DNA from 3 places in the Micromonospora sp. NPDC049529 genome. Region 1 is predicted to be linked to each of the others. Evidence: riboswitches for the same ligand, from Rfam matches in the RefSeq annotation. Region 1 holds a riboswitch; each other region holds the start of a gene.
What was found. Region 1 has a riboswitch for S-adenosylmethionine ahead of ACZ6QQ_RS26345 (ABC transporter substrate-binding protein). Riboswitches for the same ligand answer to the same signal wherever they lie in the genome.
Positions count from the first base shown of each region.

Region 2: it holds a riboswitch for S-adenosylmethionine, as region 1 does, so the genes downstream of both, ACZ6QQ_RS24510 (aminotransferase class V-fold PLP-dependent enzyme) here and ACZ6QQ_RS26345 (ABC transporter substrate-binding protein) in region 1, are expected to answer to the same signal.
Region 3: it holds a riboswitch for S-adenosylmethionine, as region 1 does, so the genes downstream of both, thrC (threonine synthase) here and ACZ6QQ_RS26345 (ABC transporter substrate-binding protein) in region 1, are expected to answer to the same signal.

Region 1 covers NZ_JBVJHT010000016.1:27,320-34,788, forward strand. Annotated here, with positions in the region: gene ACZ6QQ_RS26325 (MFS transporter) at 32-1,384, opposite strand; gene ACZ6QQ_RS26330 (TetR/AcrR family transcriptional regulator) at 1,453-2,094, shown strand; gene ACZ6QQ_RS26335 (flavin-containing monooxygenase) at 2,190-3,542, shown strand; gene ACZ6QQ_RS26340 (SDR family NAD(P)-dependent oxidoreductase) at 3,539-4,357, shown strand; SAM riboswitch class I at 4,507-4,596, shown strand; gene ACZ6QQ_RS26345 (ABC transporter substrate-binding protein) at 4,871-5,743, shown strand; gene ACZ6QQ_RS26350 (amino acid ABC transporter permease) at 5,784-6,572, shown strand; gene ACZ6QQ_RS26355 (amino acid ABC transporter ATP-binding protein) at 6,565-7,347, shown strand; gene ACZ6QQ_RS26360 (hypothetical protein) at 7,411-7,469, opposite strand, start outside.
Region 2 covers NZ_JBVJHT010000014.1:75,014-82,482, forward strand. Annotated here, with positions in the region: gene ACZ6QQ_RS24505 (FUSC family protein) at 1-716, shown strand, start outside; gene ACZ6QQ_RS24510 (aminotransferase class V-fold PLP-dependent enzyme) at 845-2,131, opposite strand; SAM riboswitch class IV at 2,177-2,298, opposite strand; gene ACZ6QQ_RS24515 (PrsW family intramembrane metalloprotease) at 2,424-3,983, shown strand; gene ACZ6QQ_RS24520 (GroES family chaperonin) at 3,974-4,312, opposite strand; gene ACZ6QQ_RS24525 (AI-2E family transporter) at 4,548-5,852, shown strand; gene ACZ6QQ_RS24530 (ATP-dependent DNA helicase) at 5,859-7,469, opposite strand, start outside.
Region 3 covers NZ_JBVJHT010000014.1:53,451-60,919, forward strand. Annotated here, with positions in the region: gene ACZ6QQ_RS24420 (alpha/beta fold hydrolase) at 1-1,612, shown strand, start outside; gene ACZ6QQ_RS24425 (ABC transporter permease) at 1,614-2,498, shown strand; SAM riboswitch class I at 2,710-2,840, shown strand; gene thrC (threonine synthase) at 2,852-4,159, shown strand; gene ACZ6QQ_RS24435 (GNAT family N-acetyltransferase) at 4,481-5,521, shown strand; gene paaN (phenylacetic acid degradation protein PaaN) at 5,590-7,263, shown strand; gene ACZ6QQ_RS24445 (GNAT family N-acetyltransferase) at 7,379-7,469, opposite strand, start outside.

The DNA of each region.
Region 1 (7,469 bases):
GGATTCGGGGCCCGCCGGATCCGCCCCGCCGTCACCCGACGGTGCTCTCGGCCCGGCGCAGCGTGCGGTCCAGCGTGTACCGGCGTTGGAGCAGTATCGCGACCACCATCAGCGCCGCGGGGACCAGGCCGAAGCCGAGCCGGATCATCGTGTGCGCGGACTCCGGCTGCACGACCTCGGTGCCCGCGCCGCTGGCGAGGAAGCCGCCGACGGCCAGGCAGGCGGAGTAGACGTACGGGCCGAGCGCGCCGCCGGTGGCCTCGGCCGCGGTCCACACGCCGGTGTACGTGCCGGCCCGGCTGGTGCCGTCGGCGCCTCCGGCCCGGATGACGTCCGGGACCATCGAGAACGGCAGCAACTGCATGGCGGCGAACGCGATGCCGAGCACCGCCACCGCGCCGACCAGCACGGGCAGGCCGGCGGCGTTGCCGAGCGCCAGCACGAGCGATCCGAGGACGAAGGCGCCCTGCGCGACGAGCAGTCCGGGCTGCTTGCCGGTACGGCGGGCCACGACGACCCATACCGGGGTGGCGATCAGGGCCGGGGCGACGAACGCGGCGACCAGCACGGTGGTCAGGCCGGGGCGGCCGAGTTCGTACTTGGCGAAGTAGGGCACGGCGGCCAGGACCAGGTGGGTGGTGGTCGACATGGCCAGGTAGGAGCCGACCAGCCAGCGGAACTGCGGGTCGCGCAGTGCGACGAGCAGCGTACGCAGACCGGCCGCCCGGTGCCCGGCGGCGGTGACCGGGGTCGGGGCGGCCGTGGTCAGTCGCCGGGTGCCGGTGATGCCGATCAGCAGGGCGACCAGCATCGACGCACCGAGCACGAGGCCCATCAGGGCGTAGCCGCCACGGGTCGGGTGCTCGCCACCGGTCAGCATCGGTGCGAGTACGCCACTGAGCAGGATGCCGACGGTGAGCACCACCATCCGGAAACCCATCAACCGGGTGCGCTCGTGGTAGCCGATGGCGAGGTCGGCGGGGGTGGACAGGTACGGCACCTGGTACGCCGCGAACAGCAGGTTTCCCGCGACGAACGCGACGGCGACCCAGGCCGCGGCCGGGGTGCCGGTGAGCCCGCCCGGCACCAGGAAGAGCCCGACGAAGGCCACCGGCAGGACACACCCGACGGTCATGAGCAGCCGGCGGTGTCCGTGGCGGGCCAGGTCGGCGTCGGACAGGTGCCCGATCCACGGGTGCAGCAGCACGTCGGCGATCTTCGGCAGCAGCAGGACGATCCCCGCGACCAGCGGCGCCACCGCCAGTACGTCGGTGAGGAAGTAGAGCAGCAGCAGGCCCGGCACGGTGACCCAGGTGCCCATGCCCAGCGACCCACCGGCGAAGGCGAGCAGGCCGCTGCGGGGAAGCCGCGCCGCCTCGTCCATACCGTCTCCTCGCCGCGCCGCGCGGGTGTTATCCAACGTTCGCTGGATAGTAGGGCACGATGGGGCGCATGACCACACCCCGCCGGGGACCCGGCCGCCCTCGGCGTACCGACCAGCACACCACCCCCGAAACGATCATCGAGACGGCGGCGGGACTGTTCGCGCGGCGCGGGTTCGACGCGGTCGGCATGCGCGAGATCGCGGCCGCCTGCGGCGTGGACGTCGCCACCGTGCACCACCACGTGGGCACCAAGGCGGCGCTGTACGAGAGCTGCTTCGCGCGGGTCTTCGCGGCCGAGAGCGTGGTGCTGACCGGGGCCGTGGCCGCCGCCCGGGAGGGCCTGGCCGGCGGAGCGGGTACGGCCATGGCCGCCCTGCACGAACTGGTCGACGTGTTCGTCGACTTCCTGGAGGACCACCCCGAGACGACCGGCCTCTGGCTGCGGCGTTGGCTGGAACCCAACCGCCACGGCGAGTTGGACGAGCGCTACTCCGCCCCGCTCTACCGGGCGGTCGAGCAGGTGCTGACCGATGCCGACGCGGCCGGGATACTCAGCGAACCCCAACCCCACCTGGCCGTACGGAGCCTGGTCTGGTCCGTCCACGCCCACGTCGTCGGCCTGCTGTCCGGTGCGGACGGGGCCCGCCGTCGTCGTGATTTCCGCAGCTTCGCCCATCGCTGGCTCGACCGGATGTACGCGCCCCGCTGACCTGCGCGCCCGCCTACCCGATGGGCGAAGCGCTTGACGCAGGCGCCGGCCGGGCGCAATATCCACCAGACGTTGGATTTCGTGGAGGGGCGGGCATGGAGCCACGGGTCGCCGTGATCGGCGCCGGACCGGCCGGGCTGGCCACCCTCAAGGCACTCGCCGACCGGGGTGTGCCGGCGGTCGCGTACGAGGCGGCGACGCGGGTCGGTGGACTGTGGGCGTACGGCGGCACGCACTCCTGCGCGTACCGCACCCTGCACCTGAACACCTCGCGGACCCGTACCGAATTCGCGGACCTGCCCATGCCGACCGACTGGCCGGACTACCCCGACCACACTCGGATGGCCGACTACCTGCACGACTACGCGGCACGCTTCGGCCTGCTGGACGCGGTACGACTGCGGCACACCGTCACCGAGGTCACCCGCGACGGCGCGCGCTGGCGCGTCACCGCGACGGGACCCGACGGCGCGACCACCGTCCCCGTCGAGGCCGTCGTCGTCGCCAACGGCCACAACAGCCGACCCCGGCCACCCTCCCCCACCTACCCGGGCGACCTCACCGTCGAGCAGTTGCACAGCCGCGACTACCGCGACCCCGAACAGCTCGCCGGTCGGCGGGTGCTGGTCGTCGGCGGCGGCAACTCCGCCATGGACATCGCCGTCGACGCCTCCCACGTCGCGGCAAGCACCCTGCTGTCACTGCGCCACGGCGTGTGGATCGTGCCCAAGCACCTGCTCGGCCGGCCGGCGGACACCCTCAACGGCGCACTGGCGAAACGCCTGCCGTGGCGGCTGCGCCAGCGCGTCAGCCAGACCATGCTGCGCCTGTCCGTCGGCCGTCCCGAGAACTACGGCCTGCCCGCGCCGAGGCACGGCTTCCTCCGGGACCATCCCACCGTGTCGGACTCGCTGCTGTCGCGGATCAGCCACGGCAGGATCGGCGTACGACCCGGCATCGAACGCTTCGACGGCGACCGCGTCCGCTTCACCGACGGCACCGCCGACACCGTCGACCTGGTCGCCTGGTGCACCGGGTACGACGTCCACCTGCCCTTCCTCGAACCGGCGCTGCTCGGCGCGGGCGCCGACCGGCTGCCACTGTTCCGGCATGTCTTCCACCAGCAGGCGCCCGGACTGATGTTCGTCGGGCTGATGCAGTCCACCGGCTCGGCACTGCCCGTGGTCGAGGCCCAGGCCCGGCTCGTCGCCGCGCACCTGGCCGGGGAGTACGCGCTGCCCGCCCCGGCCGCGCAGACCGCCGACATCGCCGCCGAACTGCGGGCCGCCCACGGCCGCTGGGGCGACCGCCGTCCCGCGATGCGCATCGACTTCGACGCCTACCTCGCGCTCGCGGCGAAGGAGCTGGCCGACGGCGCGACCCGGACCCGGCGCGGCCGGGGTGTGCGCTGGCACCGGGCCGACGACGTTCGGGAGAGTCCACGATGAGCGACAGGCTCGACGGTAGGCGGGTCATCGTCACCGGCGCCAGCGGCACCTTCGGTCGGCTGCTGTGCGATCGGCTGGAGCTGGCCGGCGCCCGCGTCGTCGGCATCGACCTGCGCGCCGGCGTTCTCGGCGCCACCCCGGTCCTCGGCTGCGACCTCACCGACGGCGCCGCCGTACCCGGCGTGGTCGGGCTGGCGATCGAGAAGCTCGGCGGGCTCGACCTGTTGGTCAACAACGCCGGTGTCGGCGGACCCGCCCCGGCCGAGTTGCCGCCGGGCGACGCGGCCCGCCGGCAACTGGAGGTCAACCTGATGGCGGCATGGCACACCACCGCGGCCGCGATCCCGGTGCTGGAACGCAACCGGGGGCGGATCGTGTTCGTCTCCAGCCGGATGGCCCTGCTGCCGCTCCCGCTCGCCGCCGGGTACGGCGTCAGCAAGCGCGCCCTGGTCGCGTACGCCGACGCGCTGCGGCTGGAGGTCGGCACCCACATCGGGGTGAGCGTGGTCTACCCGAGCATGGTGGCGTCGCCGATCCACGACCCCACCGCCGAGGCGGGACTCTCCCTGCGGGGCGTCTCCCGGTACGAGCCCGTCGAGGGGGTCGTCGACGCGATCCTGCGTACGGCGACCGCCCGCAGGGCCCGGCGCGACGTGGCCACCACCGGACGCGGCCGGGTCGAGCTGTTCCTGGCCCGGCACCTGCCGTCCGTCGCGGGCGCGCTCGTGCGCCGCACCATCGCCCGGCGCGTCGCCGCCGGGGACCTGGACCGGGCCCCGCTGGCCGAGGGGATGCGCCGCCGCGCGGGCCACTGATCTGCCGCCGCCGGCCGCCCGCGCTGTTTATCGTCGGAATCGACGCCGTCGGGTTGAGCATCCGGCAGTGCGGGCGGGGTGGTGAGCACCACAGGCAGTCAGGGCCTATCCAGCTGGAACGGAACACCCTGGGTTCAGTAAGCTGACCCAGCCCATCCAGAGCGGCTGAGAGACCTGGCTCGTCGACGTCGCAGCAACCCCCCGCCGGGTGCGGGTGCTACCGCCAGGACCGATGGAGGTTGTGTTTCCGTGCGTACGCCCGCCGAGCGAGCGAGTCGGCTGCACGTCACCTGGCACTGGTGGCGGCGGCACGTCGATCTGTGCCGTACCAGCACCATGCTCTGTCGCCAGCACGGCTGACACCACCTGCCGGCCGAGCCGTCGCGCCGGCATCTTTCCCCCACCACCCCCGAGTCGGCGGTAACACGCCGTCCGGGTCGGGCTGCCGCGCGTCCATGTCCTGCCGGTCCTCCGGCAGCCATGCCGCGTGCACTTTTCTGGGAGTTTGCGCACATGCGTCTGTCACCTGTTCTCACCCGTCTGCTCTCCGCCGCGACGGCTGTCGTGCTGCTCGGCGTTGCCGCCGGCTGCGGTTCGTCGTCGTCCACCGACTCGGCGGATAATCCGTACAATCTGCTCCAACCAGGCACCCTGCGGGTCGGTACGCTGAGCGACGCCCCGCCGAACGTCTTCCTCAAGGACGGCAAGTTCACCGGCTTCGACAACGACCTGCTGACCGCGGTCGCCGGCAAGGTGGGGCTGGAGGTCGAGTTCGTCGGCACCGAGTTCTCCGCCCTGCTCGCGCAGGTCAACAACCACAAGTTCGACGTCGGCAGTTCCTCCATCACCATCACCGAGGCCCGGAAGAAGACGGTGGACTTCGGTAACGGTTACGACTTCGGCTACTTCGGTCTCGACGTGCCCGCCGGCTCGCCGATCAAGAGCTTCACACAGCTCAAGGGCGCCCGCGTGGTGGTCGTCCAGGGCACCGTCCAGGACGACTACGCCACCAAGGAAGGGCTCGACCCGGTTCGCGTACCGGACTACAACGGCGCGATCAACCAGTTGAAGGCCAAGACCGCCGACGCCTGGATCTCGCCCGCCGAGATCGGCGAGAAGTCCGCTCAGGACAGTGCCGGAAAGATCGTCCTGGTCGAGAAGCAGCTCAGCTCGGCACCGACCGCGTTCGCCGTGGCGAAGGGCAACAACGCCCTGCGCGAGGCGCTGGACAAGGGCCTCGACCAGGTGATCGAGGATGGCACCTGGACCCGCTTGCAGGAGCAGTACTACCCGGGACGTCCGGTCCCGGACACCTTCAAGCCCGGCAGCGGCAACGTCGCCTACCCGGCGGTCAACGCCAGCCCGGCCGCGACCCCCTCTGCCTGATCCGACGATGACCGACCAACGGGTCCGAGACAGGTAGGCGATGGACACTTTCAGGACGTTGTGGGAAACCTTCTTCGACCTGGACTCGATGCGGGAAGCCCTGCCCGAGATGCTCACGGTCGGACTGCGCAACACTCTGCTGCTTGCGCTGATCTCGGCCATCGTGGGCACCCTGCTCGGCATGCTGCTCGCCGTCGCCGGCCTGGCTCGGACCCGCTGGCTGCGCTGGCCGGCCCGGATCTACACGGACGTGTTCCGGGGCCTGCCGGCGGCGGTCACCATCCTGCTCATCGGGGTGGGGCTCGCGCCGATCGGGATGGCCTGGTGGGGACCGAACCCGTACCCGCTCGGCATTCTCGCGCTGTCGCTGATCGCCGCCGCGTACATCGGTGAGATCTTCCGGTCCGGCATCCAGAGCGTCGAGGCCAGCCAACTGGAGGCATGCCGGGCGCTCGGCCTGTCCTACCGGACGTCGATGCGGATGGTGATCATCCCGCAGGGGGTCCGGCGGATCCTGCCGGCGTGGGTCAACCAGCTGATCGCGCTCATCAAGGACTCCAGCCTCGTGTACTTCCTCGGTCTGCTGGCCAGTCAGCGGGACCTGTTCCGGGTCGGCCAGGACTACGCCGCCAACACCGGCAACGAGTCCGCGCTGCTCCTGGCGGGCCTGTTCTACCTGGCCATCACGGTCCCGCTGACGCACGCGGTGAACGGGATCGACCGCCGGCTGCGCAACGCCGGTACGAGCGGTCCCGACGAGGAGCAGAACGACAGCCTCTCCACCGGCACCGCGAACTCCACCGTGGGAGAAGGGACAGCACGTGCCTGAGTCCGGTCAGACAGAAGTGAGCCCACCGTCGGCCACCGAGACGGCGTCCGGGTCGGTGAGTCTGTCCACCCGCGACGTCCACCTCGCGTTCGGCCGCCACCAGGTGCTGCGCGGGGTCGACCTGGACGTCGGCCGGGGCGAGACCGCCTGTGTCATCGGTCCCTCCGGCTCGGGCAAGTCGACCCTGCTGCGCACCATCAACCGCCTACTGGAGCCGGACCGGGGCGACGTGCTCCTGGACGGTACGAGCGTGCTGCGGCGCGACCCGAACGTCCTGCGACAGCAGATCGGCATGGTCTTCCAGCAGTTCAACCTGTTCCCGCACATGACCGTGCTGCGGAACGTGACGCTCGCGCTCCGGCAACTCAAGCGGCTGCCGCAGGACGAGGCGGTGGAGGTGGCCCTGCGCCAACTGGACGTGGTCGGGTTGCGACACAAGGCCGAGGCGCGTCCCGTGCAGCTCTCCGGCGGCCAACAGCAACGGGTGGCGATCGCCCGGGCACTGGCGATGTCCCCGCAGGTCATGCTCTTCGACGAGGCCACCTCGGCGCTCGACCCGGAGCTGGTGAAGGGTGTCCTGGCCCTGATGGCGGACCTGGCATCGCAGGGGATGACCATGGTGGTGGTCACCCACGAGATGGGCTTCGCGCGGCAGGTCGCCGACCAGGTCGTCTTCATGGACCGGGGCCGGGTGATCGAGGCGGGCCCGCCCGCCGAGGTGTTCGACGCGCCGCGCAGCCAGCGGCTCCAGCAGTTCCTCGCCCAGGTGCTCTAGCCGACCGACCGGCGGTGTCACGGCGGATCGGCGTGGGCATGGCCCGTTCGACGAACCGCCCGTTCACCGAACCGCGCGGAGCTCGCGGGTGGCGCGTCGGCCGAGGTAGGCCGTTGCCAGGC
Region 2 (7,469 bases), on a different contig from region 1:
AGTTTCCCCGGGTCATCGACGCGCTGGTGGGCGGCGGGGTGGGGCTGTTCGTGGTGGCGCTGCTGCTGCCGCTCAACCCTTTGCGGATCGTGGACCGGGCGGCCCGGCCCGCGTTGGAGACCCTGGCCGAACAGCTGACCGTGACCGCCGACGCGCTGAGCGAACACGACTCCGGCCGGGCCGCGATGGCACTGGAGCGGCTGCGCCGGGTGGAGGAGTTCATGGACACCCTCCAGGAGGCGCTGGAGGGGGGCAGGGAGACCGCCACCCTCGCACCCGCCCGGTGGAACCGACGCCGGGCCCTGACCCGGTACGCGGAAAGCGCCGAGTACATCAACCACGCCGTACACAACAGTGGGGTGCTGGTCCGGCGGGCGGTGACCGCGCTGGAGGACGACGAGCCGATCCCGGCCGCGATGGCGTCGGCGGTACGGCAGTTGGCCGACGCGGTCCGGCTGCTGCACCAGGAACTCGGCGCCGGGCTGGACCCGGAGGCCGCCCGGGAGCGGGTGCTGCGTGCGGTCACCGCCGCCGGGCGGGCGTACAACGAGGGGGTTGGCTTCTCCGGCAGTGTGGTGGTCGCCCAGGTCCGGACCACGGCCAGTGACGTGCTCCGGGCCACCGGGGTCGAGCGGACCGAGGCGAACCGCCTGGTCCGCCAGGCGGTGAGTGCCCAGACCAGCCCGACCCACACCGCCCGCCCGGCGGCCCACTGACCGGCTCGGCGGCCCGGGTGGTCGGGGCACCGGCCCGACAGCAGCGCCCAGCGCACCAGCGCACCGAAGCACCAGCGCACCAGCGCCCAGCGCGCCGAGCACCAGCGCGCCGGGTCGGTGGCGGGCGGTCAGCCCAGTTTGGCGAGGGCGTCGAGGAGTGCGTCGACGTGGGCGGCGGTACTGCCGAGGCCGATGCTCGCGCGCAGCGCGGTCGGCGGCAGGTCGGACCGACCGCTGCGGCCGGCGGCCTCGGCGAGCAGCCGCCGGGCCAGCGGGTGGGCGCAGAACAGTCCGTCGCGGAGCCCGATTCCGTGACCCCGGGCCAGGTCGGCGGCGACATCGGCGGAATCCCGGCCGGCGACGACGAACGAGACGATGCCCACCCGTGGCGTGTCGGCGTCGAACGTACGCAGCTCGACGATGCCCGGCAGGGCGTGCAGGCCGTTGCGCAACCGGGTCAGCAACTCCTGCTCGCGGGCGTGCAGTTCGTCCCGGTCCGCCTCGCTGAGCGCGGTACAGACCGCGGCGAGGGCGACCGCGCCGAGCAGGTTCGGGGTGCCGGCCTCGTGCCGTCCGGGACCGTCCGCCCAGCGCACGTCGTGGGTGGCGGTGCCGACGCCGAGGGTCGCGCCACCACCGAACAGGTACGGCGGGGCCGCGTCGAGCCAGTCCGCCCGCCCGGCGAGCACGCCGGTGCCGAACGGGGCGTACAGCTTGTGCCCGGAGATCGCCACGTAGTCGAGCTGCGACTCGGCGATGTCGACCGGTGCGTGCGGGGCGAGCTGGGCGGCGTCGACCGCGATCCGGGCGCCGTACCGGTGGGCGACGGCGGCCAGCTCGGTCACCGGCCAGCGCTCGCCGGTGACGTTGCTCGCACCGGTGACGGTCACCAGGACCGGCGCGGCCCGATCGGTGTCGCGGCGCAGTTCGCGCAGCGCCTCGCTCAGGGCCCGTACGGCCGCCGCGGGCGAGTGGGGCACCGGCAGTCGTACCGTGTTCGGCCAGGGCAGCAGGTTGGCGTGATGCTCGCCACCGAAGGTGACCACGGTGGTGCCGACCGGGACCGCGCGGGCCAGCAGGTTGAGTGCGTCCGTGGTGTTCCGGGTGAAGATCACTTCGTCGTCCGGGCGGGTGCCGAGAAAGTCGCCCACCGTCTGCCGGGCCCGTTCGTAGGCGAGCGTGCTGCGCTGGGAGAGCGCCCCGGCGCCCCGGTGCACACTGCCGTACCAGGGCAGTAGCTCGGCCACCGCGTCGGCCGCGACCCGGGCGCACGGCGCGGTGGCGGCGTAGTCGAGGTTGACCAGGTCGGGAACGCCGAGCACGTCGAGCGGCCCGGCCGGTGCGGCGGCGGACCCGGTCGGGGCCGTCGGGCGCGGTACGGCGGGTGAGGAGACGGGTACGGGTGTGGGACGCATGGGTACGACCTCCGGCAATCCGGGACCCCGGTTGCTGAGGGTTGGGGCCCGCGCTTGCCCAGCACCCGGATCGGGCTGGGCCCGGTCATCACCCAGGGCACCCCACCGCGAACTCGACGAGGGTTGCCGGCCAGCAAGCTGGGGCTTCGCACACCGTCCGCTCGAACGTCCGGTGGTTGCCGATCGTTGTTCGGGCTGGCATGCGTTGGTCGCTGGCACTCGTGACCTGCTGGCAGCATAACCGGGCGGATTGCGGTCCGACCAGCGGGTCGCGGGTGACTACGCTGGCGGCATGGCCGACACCCCGCCCGGCGGAGATCCCTATGCGCCGCCGCCGACCCCGCCTGCCGTGCTGCCCTCGCCGGCCGTCAGCGCCATCCCGCCCCGGGCGGTAACGTTCGCCGGGCGGGGAATCACCTGGCGGCGTGGGCTGGTGCTGGCCGGGGTGATCCTGCTGATCGCCGGCTGCGCGGTCTACATGGCGATCACCCTCGGCGACGACCTCGGCCTCCAGGCACTGCTCATCGGGCTGGCGGCGGCGATCCTGCCGGTGCCGGTGTTGATCGCCTGCTTCCTCTGGCTGGACCGGTACGAGCCGGAGCCGATGGTCTACCTGATCTTCTGCTTCGCCTGGGGTGCCTTCGTCGCCACCGCCGCCTCGTTGAACGTGAACCGGGAGACCGCCGAGCTGTTCGCGGGGTGGGGACTGCCCGACTCGCTGGTCGCGGTGCTCGGGGCGCCGTTCATCGAGGAGCTGACGAAGGCGCTCGGGCCGCTCCTGCTGCTGCTGTTCCGCCGCCGTGAGTGGTCCGGCATCACCGACGGCATCGTCTACTGCGGACTTTCCGCGGTCGGTTTCGCGATGGTGGAGAACATCCTCTACCTCGGCGGGTACGGCTACGCCGCCGGTGCGGACCAGTACGGCCCGGCGACCGGGGTGCAGAACGTCTTCGCCATCTTCATCGTCCGGATCCTGCTGACCGGGTTCGCCCACCCGCTGTTCACCGCGATGACCGGGATCGGCCTCGGCATCGCGGCCCGCTCGGCCGACCGGCGGATCCGGATTTTCGCCCCGTTGGCCGGACTGCTGGCGGCGATGATGCTGCACGGCACGTGGAACCTGATGCCGTCGCTGGCGGCGGCGCTCGGGCAGAACCTGATAGTGCTCTACGGCTACATCGGGGTGATGGTGCCGATCTTCCTCGGCATGGTCGGGCTGGCGGTCTGGCTGCGCGGCTGGGAGGGGCGGCTCACCGAGCGGCGGCTGCCCGACTACGTACGCGCCGGCTGGCTCAGCCCGCCGGAGGTGGCCGCGCTGGGCAGCCTCGGCCGGCGGCACTCGGCCCGCCGCTGGGCTCGTCGGGTCGCCGGTGAACCGGGCCTGCGGGCGATGCGGGGTTTCCAGTTCTCGGCCACCCGACTGGCGCTGCTGCGCGACGGGATGCTGCGCGGGCTGGACACCAAGCCGGCCGACCGGGCCCGTACGGCGTACGAGGAGCGGCAGTTGCTCGACGCGATCACGGCGTACCGGTGGGCGTTCGTGGGTCGGGATCCGCAGGCGCCGGTGGGGGTCTGGGACGGGGCCCGTTACCACCTGAACTTCCCGGACGGGGTGCCGCGCACGGTCGAGGAGCCGGCGGAGCCGGTGGTGCCGATCCCGGTGGTGCTCACGCCCCCGCCGGTGCCGAGCGGCTACGGCCCGTACGGCCCGCCGCCGTCGGGATACGGCCCCCCACCGGGATACGGCCCACCACCGGGATACGGCCCGCCATCGGGGTACGGACAGCCGGGTACCGGCCAGCCCGGTTACGGTCAGCCCGGTTACGGCAAGTCGCCGGGTGGTTACAGGTAGAGCCCGGTCGAGTCGGTGTTCACCCGCTCGGCGGCGACGGCGTGCACGTCGCGTTCGCGGAGCAGGACGTACTCCCGGCCGTGCAGTTCCACCTCGGAGCGGTCGTCCGGGTCGAACAGGACCCGGTCGCCGGAGACGATCGAGCGCACGTTGGGGCCGACACCGACCGCCGTCGCCCAGGCGAGTCGGCGGCCTATCGAGGCGGTTGCCGGGATGACGATGCCGGCGGTCGAGCGCCGTTCACCTTCGCTTCCCTCCAGGCGGACCAGGACGCGGTCGTGCAGGAGGCGGATCGGTAGGCCGTTGTCGAGGTCTGGGTCGGCGGTCACGACCGGAACGGTACCGTGCGGCCCCAGCGGCGGCGGTGGAGGTCGAGGTCACGGCGGGCGGGAGGGTTGCGGCGCTGCCGATGGGGGCAAACTGGGGGAGAATTCAGGGCTCGGTGGGAACGTTCCGCCAGGTTCCTGCCGGTTACCTTAGGTGGGCCGGTCTTCCAGCCAGCCTCGGGTGAGCCGGTCTTCCAGCCAGCCTCGACCGGGCCGGTTCTCCAGCCAGGAGGTGTGCTTGAGCCGCTTCGAGCAGTTGCGGGCGAGGGCCCGGCGCGCGTACGAGTCCGGCCGAGCCTCGGTCCGGGCCGCGCGTCCGGCCGTCGGTGAGGGGGTGCCCGTGGCTGCCGATCCGCCGGTGCCGGAGCAGCCGCCGTCGTCGCCGGTGCCGCCGCCCCGGGCGCCGATCGTCGGCGACCAGGTCGCGTCGGTGCACTCCTCGACGTCCAGCCGGGACGACACGGAGGTGCCGAGGGCGTTGCGGATCGCCGGGGCCTGGTCGTGGCGACTGTTGGCGATCGGCCTGGTCACGTACGCGCTGCTCAAGATCATTGGCATGGTCAGCATCGTGATCATCCCGTTGATCATCGCGCTGCTGCTCTCCGCCCTGCTCGCCCCGGCCGTGGGCTGGCTGCTCCGGGCCCGGTTCCCGCGCTCGCTCGCCACCGCACTGGTGCTCGTCGGTGGCCTGGCCGCGGTGGTGGGCACGCTCACCAGGGTGGTGACCGAGTTCGTCGGCGGTGTGCCGGAGCTGAGCAAGAACGCCTCCGAGGGCATCCGGCAGATCCAGAACTGGCTCCGTACCGGGCCACTGCACCTGTCGGACAGCCAGCTCAACTCGTACATCGACGAAGCACAGAAGTGGATCGACCAGAACACCCAGGCACTGACCAGCGGCGCGCTCTCCACCGCCACCACCCTGTTCGAGCTGCTCACCGGCGCCCTGCTGGTGCTCTTCGCGACCTTCTTCTTCCTCCGCGACGGGGAACGGATCTGGCGGTTCCTGGTCCGGCTGCTGCCGGTCAACGCCCGGTGGCGGATCGACGACGCCGGGCGCGCGTCCTGGGCCACCCTGGTCGCCTACGTACGCGCCACCGTGCTGGTCGCCTTCATCGACGCGGTCGGCATCGGCATCTTCCTGGTCATCTTCGACGTGCCGTTCGCGTTCCCGCTCGCCGCCCTGGTGTTCCTCGGCGCGTTCATCCCGATCGTCGGGGCCACCCTCTCCGGCGTGGTCGCGGTGCTGGTCGCACTCGTCGACAGCGGTCCGGTGACCGCGCTGATCATCGCGGGTGCGGTGGTCGGGGTGCAGCAGATCGAGGGCCACATCCTGCAACCGCTGATCATGGGGCGGGCGGTCGCGATCCACCCGCTCGCGGTGATCGTCGGGATCGCCGCCGGAGTGGTGCTCGCCGGGATCGTCGGCGCGCTGGTGGCCGTACCGCTGATCGCCGTACTCAACACGGCGGTCCGGCGGTTGGCCCACCGGCGCCCGCCCGAGGTGCCGCCGGACGCGGTCGTGGTCGCCTCCACCGCCCCCTGAGCCGGGTCAGTCCTTGGCGAGGCGTTGCAACGCGCCCCGGGCCACCTCAGGCCGGGTGGTGTACCAGAACGGTGGCAGCGACCGGCGCAGGAAGGCGCCGTAACCACGGGCCGTCTCCAGTCGCGAGTCGAGCACCGCGACCACACCCTTGTCGCCGGTCGACCGGATCAGCCGGCCCACCCCCTGGGCCAGCCGGACCGCCGCGATCGGCACGCTCACCGCCGCGAAGCCGGACCCGCCGGAGGCGTCGACCGCCGCCGCCCGGGCCGCCGCCAGCGGCTCGTCCGGCCGGGGGAACGGCAACCGGTCGATCACCACGAGCTGGCAGGCGTCGCCCGGCACGTCGACGCCCTGCCAGAGCGACATCACCCCGAACAGGCAACTCGCCCGGTCCTCCCGGAACCGGCGGACCAGCAGCGGCAGCGACTCCTCACCCTGGAGCAGGACCGGCAGGTCGGTCCGCGCCCGGAGCAGCTCCGCCGCCTGCTGCGCGGCCCGCCGCGAGGAGAACAACCCGAGGGTACGGCCACCGAGCGCGGTCACCAGTTCGAGCAGTTCCGTACCGGCGGCGTCGGGCAGGCCGGAGGCGGCGGGGCGGGGCAGGTGCGCGGCGACGTACAGGATGCCCTGGCGGCCGTAGTCGAACGGTGAGCCGACGTCGAGCGACCGCCACCCCGAACCCGACTCGCTCTCGATCAGGGCGGCGTCCCCGGCGGCCTTCGGTGCCGGTTTGGTCTTCCGCGCCGGGGCGGTCGAGGCGGCCAGCGCGGCGGCGGCCGGCGACGGCGGGTCGACGGTCACCGGGCCGAGGCCGAGGGCGCGGGCGACGGTGTCGAACCGCCCGCCGAGGGCCAGGGTGGCGGAGGTCACCACGACCGTACGCTCGTCGTACAGCTCGTTGGCGAGCATCCCGGCGACGGAGAGCGGCGCGACGACCAGGGCCCGGCGTCCCGCCCCCGGGCCGTCCGACTTCTCCACCCAGGCCACGTCGTGATCGGCCTCCTCCAGTAGCCGCTGCGAGGTCTTGGAGAGGTCGTCGAGGACCGCCTTGGCCTGCTGCTTGCGTACCGGGTCGGGATCATCGGCCTTGATCTCGCCGACCTTGTCCAACGCGGCACGGGTGGCCGCGTCGAGCAGGGTGCACGCCTCGCGCAGCGGACCCGGCAGCCCGGCGGTGATCCGCCCGGCCGGCGCCTCGGCCAGCCCGACCGCGAGCGCGTCGCCGGCCGCGATGAGCGACTCGGCGATCTCCGGTGTCAGCAGCGGCCGGGCCCGTCGGGCCGCCCGGTCGACCTGCTCCGGGACGAGCTCGGCCTGGGACGCCGACGAGACCCGGTCGGCCAGCTCGTGCGCCTCGTCGACCACCAGCAGCTTGTGCGGCGGCACGATGTGCCGGTCGGCCAGCAGGTCGACGGCGAGCAGGCTGTGGTTGGTCACCACGATGTCGGCCTCGCGAGCTCGGACCCGGGACGCCTCGGCGAAGCACTCCGGCCCGTACGGGCACCGCCCCGCCCCGACGCACTCGCGGGCCGGCATCGACACCAGCCGCCACGCCTGGTCGTCGACGCCCGGATCGAGCTCGTCCCGGTCACCGGTCTCGGTCTTGTCCGCCCAGGC
Region 3 (7,469 bases), on a different contig from region 1:
GACCGGCACGGACGCTGCGGCCGGCGGCGGAATCCGCGAGGTCGCGGTCGCCGGCCCGCCGCAGCAGATCGCCAACCCGCCGAACGGCAACCCGGCCGCGATCTCCACTGTGCCGTTCGCCGGGGCGCTCTCCAGCGTGGTCGGCGGGGTGGCCGGGGACCTGCCCGGTCAGCACGCCCGGTTCGTCACCGAACCGCTGGACGACCCGGTCGACGTGGTCGGCGCCCCGACGGTGTCGATCCGGGCCGCGTCACCGACCGGCGAGGCGGTCCTCTTCGCCAAGCTCTACGACATCGGCCCGGACGGGACCGCCGAACTGCCCAGCGGCCTGATCGCCCCGGTCCGGCTGACCGGCCTGCCGACCGACCTGGCCGGTGCCGCGCCCGCGCGGGTGACCCTGCCGGCGATCGTGCACCGGGTCGAGGCCGGACACCGGCTCGCGCTGGTGCTGGCCACCTCCGACCAGGGCTACGCCACCCCGGCGCAACCGACCGTCTACTCGGTGGCGCTCGGCGGCGACCGGATCACCCTGCCAACGGTGACCGGGGAGCCGATCCCCACCACCGGAGTACTCTGGCGCTGGGCGCTGGCCGCCCTGCTCGCCGCGATCGCGGTCGGGCTCGTCGTGGTCCTGCTGGTGGTCCGCCGCCGGCACCGCCGCCACGACACCTCGGTGACCGCGGAGTACGCCGACATCCCGCTGGTCATCCGCGACCTGCGCAAGGAGTACGCGGACGGCTTCGTCGCCGTCTCCCGGGTCGACTTCGAGGTGCACCGGGGGCAGGTGGTCGGCCTGCTGGGGCCGAACGGTGCCGGCAAGACCACCACCCTGCGGGTGCTGATGGGGCTGACCCAGCCGACCGCCGGCCGGATCTTCGTCTTCGGGCACCGGCTGGTCCCCGGCTCGCCGGTGCTGTCCCGGATCGGCTCGCTGGTCGAGGGGCCGGGCTTCCTGCCGCACCTGAGCGGGTTGGCGAACCTGCGGACGTACTGGCGGGCGACCGGGCGGCCGCTCGCCGACGCCCACTTCGAGGAGGCACTGGAGATCGCCGGCCTCGGCGACTCGGTCCACCGCAAAATCAAGACGTACAGCCACGGGATGCGCCAGCGGCTGGCCATCGCCCAGGCCATGCTCGGCCTGCCGGAGCTGCTGGTGCTGGACGAGCCGACCGACGGGCTCGACCCGCCGCAGATCGCCGAGATGCGCCGGGTGCTGCGCCGGTACGCGACCGGCGGCCGGGCGGTGCTGGTCTCCAGCCACCTGCTGGCCGAGGTGGAGCAGTCCTGCACCCACGCGGTGGTGGTGAACAAGGGCAGGATCGTCGCCTCCGGGCCGGTCGAGGAGATCGTCGGCGAGTCGCCCAGTGTGCAGTTCGACGTCAGCGACCCGGTCGCCGCACGGGCCGTACTCGACCGGCTGGACGGCGTCGAGGTGCTGTCCAACGGGGACGGGGCGCTGGTGGTGGACGTGAACGGGACCGCCCGCAGCGAGGTGGTCGCCGAACTGGTCCGGGCCGGCGTGGGAGTCGACCGGGTGATGCCGCGCCGCCGCCTGGAGGACGCGTTCCTCGCCCTGGTCGGCGACAACTCACGGGGAAGCGGGGACCGCTGACATGGCCGGCACGGATCAGGTGACCGTCGAAAGCGCCGGTGCGGCAACCGGCTACCGGCCGGGGGCGACCCTGTCGGTGGCGACCGAGTGGCGCCGCCAGTTCGCCCGGCGACGTACGCAGTTGACGCTGGCGGCGATGGTCCTGCTGCCGCTCATCGTGCTGATCGCGTTCCAGTTCAACTCGGGCGGTGACGACGACAACGGCAACAACGAGTTCGCCAGCCTGATCGACCTGGCCACCACGGGTGGGCTCAACTTCGCCCTGTTCTGCATCTTCGTGTCGTCGTCGTTCCTGCTGGTCGTCGTGGTGGCGCTGTTCTGCGGCGACACCGTGGCCAGCGAGGCGAACTGGGGCAGCCTGCGCTACCTGCTGGCGGTGCCGGTGCCCCGGGCGCGGCTGCTGGCGGTGAAACTGGTGGTCGCGCTGGCGTACTCGGGGCTGGCCCTGCTGCTGCTCGCCGGCACCGCCCTGGTCGCCGGCATTCTCCGGTACGGCTGGGAGCCGTTGCAGAGCACGATCGCCGCCCAGATCCCGGCCGGCGAGGGCCTGCTCCGGCTGCTCGGTGTCCTCGGCTACCTGGCGGTGGCGCTGCTGGTGGTGGCCGGGCTGGCGTTCCTGCTCTCGGTCTCCACCGACGCGGCCCTCGGCGCGGTCGGCGGGGCGGTGCTGCTCTGGATCCTGTCCAGCATCCTGGACCAGATCGAGGCGCTCGGGGTGGTCCGCGACTTCCTGCCGACCCACTACAGCACCGCCTGGCTGGGCCTGCTCTCCACTCCGTTCCAGACCGACGACCTGGTACGCGGCTGCATCTCGGCGATCAGCTACGCCACGATTTTCTGGAGCCTCGCGTTCTGGCGCTTCACCCGCAAGGACGTGGTCAGCTGACCCCGCCGCGCCCCACCCACCCGGCGCACTTTCACTGAATGAGTGGCTATCGCGCGTGAAATAACCACTAATTCCGTGAAAGTGCGCGGATCTTGGGGTGGCGCGCGGGGTGGTGCGTGGGGTGGCGCGCGGGTGGGGTCTGGATCACAGGGGGTGTGGGGGTGCTGCGCTGGGGCGGGGTTCACCCGTAGGATCGGTCGTACAACTGAATACCTCATCCAGAGGGGCAGAGGGATACGGCCCGATGAAGCCCCGGCAACCACCCGCCGGCTCGATGACGAGCCGGGTGGCAGGTGCCAAGTCCGTCCCCGCCGCACCGCGCGGCGTTGGGAAAGATGAGAGGACGGCATCGCATGACTGCGATCCTCGGCGAAACTCAGAGTTCCACCACCACTGCTGACGGTGACGTGCCGGTCAATCCGGCTCGGGCGCTGGTCTGTCGGGGCTGCGGCGCGCAGTATCCGTTGATCGCGCAGCATGCCTGTTACGAGTGTTTCGGCCCGCTTGAGGTCGCCTACGACCAGGATGCCCTGGCCAAGGTCACCCGAGCGGACATCGAGGCCGGGCCGCAGAACATCTGGCGGTACGCCGCACTGCTGCCCGCCGGCCAGGACCCGGCCACCCGGGTCACCCTCGACCCCGGCCTGACCCCGCTGGTCGCCGCCCCGCACCTCGCCGCCGAACTGGGCATGACTGCGCCGCTCTGGGTCAAGGACGACAGCGCGAACCCCACCCACTCGTTCAAGGACCGGGTGGTCTCGGTGGCGCTGACCGCCGCGCGCGGCCTCGGCTTCAACCGGTTCGCCTGCGCCTCCACCGGCAACCTGGCCAACTCGGTCGCCGCGCACGCGGCCCGCGCCGGGGTTCCCTCGATCGTGTTCATCCCCGCCGACCTGGAGCAGGGGAAGATCATCACCACCGCGGTCTACGGCGGTGACCTGGTCGCGATCGACGGCTCGTACGACGACGTGAACCGGCTCTGCGGTGAGCTGGTGGAGACCGACGAGTTCGAGGACACCGCGTTCGTCAACGTCAACGTGCGGCCGTACTACGCCGAGGGGTCCAAGACCCTGGGGTACGAGGTGGCCGAGCAGCTCGGCTGGCGCATCCCCGAGCAGGTGGTCATCCCGATGGCCAGCGGTGAGCTGCTGACCAAGGTCGACAAGGCGTTCAGCGAACTGGTCGAGATCGGACTGGTCGAGGCGCCGGCCAACGGCTGGAAGGTGTTCGGCGCCCAGTCGGCCGGCTGCAACCCGATCGCGACCGCCCTGCACGACGACACCGACACCATCACGCCGGTGAAGCCGACCGGCATCGCCAAGTCGCTCAACATCGGCGACCCGGCCGCCGGGGTGTACGCGTTGGAGGCGGTGCGGCGTACCGGCGGTTGGATGGAGTACGCCGACGACGACGAGATCCGCGACGCGATCCGGCTGCTGGCGCGTACGACCGGGGTGTTCGCCGAGACGGCGGGCGGGGTGACGGTGGCCTGCCTGCGCAAGCTGGTGGCGAGTGGACGGCTCGACCCGACGGCCGAGACCGTTGTCTACAACACCGGTGAGGGACTCAAGACGATCGACGCGGTGGCGTCGCTGGTGGGGCCGACGTACCGGGTCAAGCCGTCACTGAAGGCCGCCCGCGAGGCCGGGCTGCTGGGCTGATCCGGCTGGTCCGATCGGCCGGAGCGCCCCGCTGGTCGGTGCTCGCTGCGGCCGATCGGACCTGGACAACTAGGCCGATCGGTGGACGTGTCCGATGCGGTGGGTAACTGGTGATTTGCCACCCGTTAGCAAAATACCCCGCGCGGGGCTTGACGGCGCGAACCGGGCGACGCAAAATGCTCCGTGCGGGAGGGCGTATCGCCGTAGACTTTTGAAGCTCTTACGACCCAGCGCCGGAGGCGTTGTGCGATCGTCCTCCCGACCAACGACCCCCGGCTAATTCGCTCGCGCTCGTCGCGGCCGCCGGGCACCCTCGGGGACATGGACACCGCCGCCACCTCCGTAGGCCTCATCATCACCCCACTCGACGTCGCCGACGACCTCGCGGTCGAGCAGGCGTACGCGGTCCGGTCCGCGATCCTCGCCGCCGACCAGCCGGACTTCCCGCCGCTTTGTCGCCAGCGCTTCTACGGTCAGCTGCGCCATCCGATGCCCGGCGAGGAGACGAGGTTCGTCCTCGCCCACCTCGACGGCCGGGCGGTCGGATACCTGAGCATCGAGTTGCCCCAACTGGAGAACACCGAGAACGCGTCGGTGGACATCGAGGTGCTGCCGGACTACCGGCGCCAGGGCATCGGCCGGGCGCTGTACGCGTACGCCCTGCGCACCGTTCGGGAGCTCGGACGGAAGCGGATCAACGGGATGTCGCAGGGCCCGTTGCCCGGCGAGCCGACCCGGGTGGAGCCCGGTCGGGAGTTCGCCACCTCGTTCGGTGCGCGCAACGCTCTGGTTGACGTCCGCCGCCGGCTCGACCTGAGCACGCTGGACCAGGCGCGCCTCGACGAGTTGCTCGCCTCGGCGTGGAGCCGGGCCGACGGCTACTCGCTGGTGCGGTGGATCGGCTCGACGCCCGACGCGTACCTCGACGACATCGCCTATCTCGACGGCCGGCTGGTCCAGGACGCGCCCCTGGGCGACCTGGAGTGGGAGGCGGCGAAACCCGACCGGGAGCGGATCCGGGCGGTGGACGAGGCGCTGGTCGTACGCGGGCGGCGCTTGTACAGCAGCGTGCTGCGCCACGACGCGTCCGGCAGGGTCGTCGCCTGGACCATGATCGATGTCGGCGCGACGCCGGACTGGCACGCGTTCCAGCAGATCACGATCGTGGACCCGGAGCACCGGGGCCACCGGCTCGGCACCGTCGCCAAGATCGAGAACCTGCGGTACGTGATGTCCCACGAGCCCGCCCTGCGGATCATCGACACCTGGAACGCCGGCGTCAACGACTACATGATCTCCATCAACGAGGCGATGGGTTTCCGTCCCGTCGAGGTCTGGAACAACTGGCAGCTGACCCTCTGATCCGTACCGGCGGCAGACGCGGTGGGCAGGGGATGAGGGTGTCGCGCGGGCTGGGGCATGATGGCGGGATGACGGAGACCCCGCATCCCCTCTACGCCACGCACGCCGACACCCTCGCCCGGGCGCTGACCGCGATCAGCGAGCGCGGCTACTGGTCGGCCTACCCCGAGTCGCCCAGCCCCCGGGTGTACGGCGAGACCGCCGCCGCCGAGGGCGAGGCGGCCTTCCGCGCCTACCTGGACGGCGACTTCCCGCTCGACCAGCCCGGAACGCCGGGCCGGCTCGCCACCGAGGTCAGCCCGTTCGGGCTCGACCTGGGCGTGCGTTACCCGCAGGTCGACGTGGACGAGCTGATCGGCGCCGCCACCTCGGCCCTGCCGGCATGGCGGGACGCCGGGCCGCAGGCTCGGGCGGGTGTCTGCCTGGAGATCCTGGCCCGGCTGCACCGGCACATCTTCGAGCTGGCGAACGCCGTACACGCGACCAGTGGGCAGGCGTTCGTGATGGCGTTCCAGGCCGGCGGGGCGCACGCCCTGGACCGGGCGCTGGAGGCGATCGCGTACGCGTACGCGGAGATGACCCGGCATCCGGGCAGCGCCGAGTGGGAGAAGCCGGCCGGCAAGGGCGAGCCGCTGCGGATGGTCAAGACGTTCCACGTGGTGCCCCGGGGGGTGGCACTGGTGGTCGGCTGCAACACCTTCCCGACCTGGAACTCGTACCCCGGTCTGTTCGCCTCGCTGGTCACCGGCAACCCGGTGGTGGTCAAGCCGCATCCGGGCGCGGTGCTGCCGCTGGCGATCACCGTCCGGTACGCCCGCGAGGTGCTGGCGCAGGCGGGCTTCGACCCCAACCTGGTGCTGCTCGCCGCCGAGGAACCGGGCGAGAAGCTGGCGACCACGCTGGCGCTGCGCCCGGAGGTACGGATCATCGACTTCACCGGCTCGACCGAGTACGGCGACTGGCTGGAGAACAACGCCCGCCAGGCTGCGGTGTACACCGAGAAGGCCGGCGTCAACACCATCGTGGTCGACTCCACCGACGACTTCGCCGGCATGTGCCGCAACATCGGCTTCTCGCTGACCCTCTACAGCGGGCAGATGTGCACCACACCGCAGAACATCCTGATCCCGTCCGCGGGCATCGAGACCGACCAGGGCCACAAGAGCTTCGACGAGGTGACGGCCGGGATCGCCGGTGCGGTCGGCAAGCTCACCGGTGACCCGGCGCGGGCGGTGGAGTTCACCGGGGCGATCGTCAACGAGGGCGTGCTGGCCCGGCTGGACGAGGTCGCCGGGGTCGGCGAGGTCGTGCTGGCGTCGCGTACGGTCGAGCACCCGACGTACCCGCAGGCGGTGGTGCGTACGCCGACGATCGTCCGGCTCGGCGCGGACGCCGTGCGGACCTACGGCCGGGAGTGGTTCGGACCGATCTCGTTCGCGATCGCGACCGACTCCACCACGCACAGCCTGGAGATCCTGCGGGAGACCGTGGGGGCGCGGGGCGCGTTGACGGCGGCGGTCTACGCCAGCGACGAGAAGGTCCTCGACGCGGCCGAGTCGGCGGCGCTCGATGCCGGCGTGCACCTGTCCTGCAACCTCACCGGCGGAGTTTTCGTCAACCAGTCGGCGGCCTTCTCCGACTTCCACGCCAGCGGTGCCAATCCGGCGGCGAACGCGGCCCTGACCGACGGCGCGTACGTGGCCGGCCGGTTCCGGGTGGTCCAGTCCCGCCGGCACGTCTGAGTTTCCGGAGCTCCGAGCCCGTCGGCAGATCCGGATCTGCCGACGGGTCCGGGCCGGGTGACCGGCGACGGGGCTGCCTCCCCGCTCTCGTGTGGGGCGGGACACCGCCGTCGGTTCAGGCGCGGCGACGCATCTGCAACTCGGTCAGCGTCGGTATCCGTGGGTGCGGCAGCCGGACGCCGGTGTCCTCGAAACCGAGCCGCTGG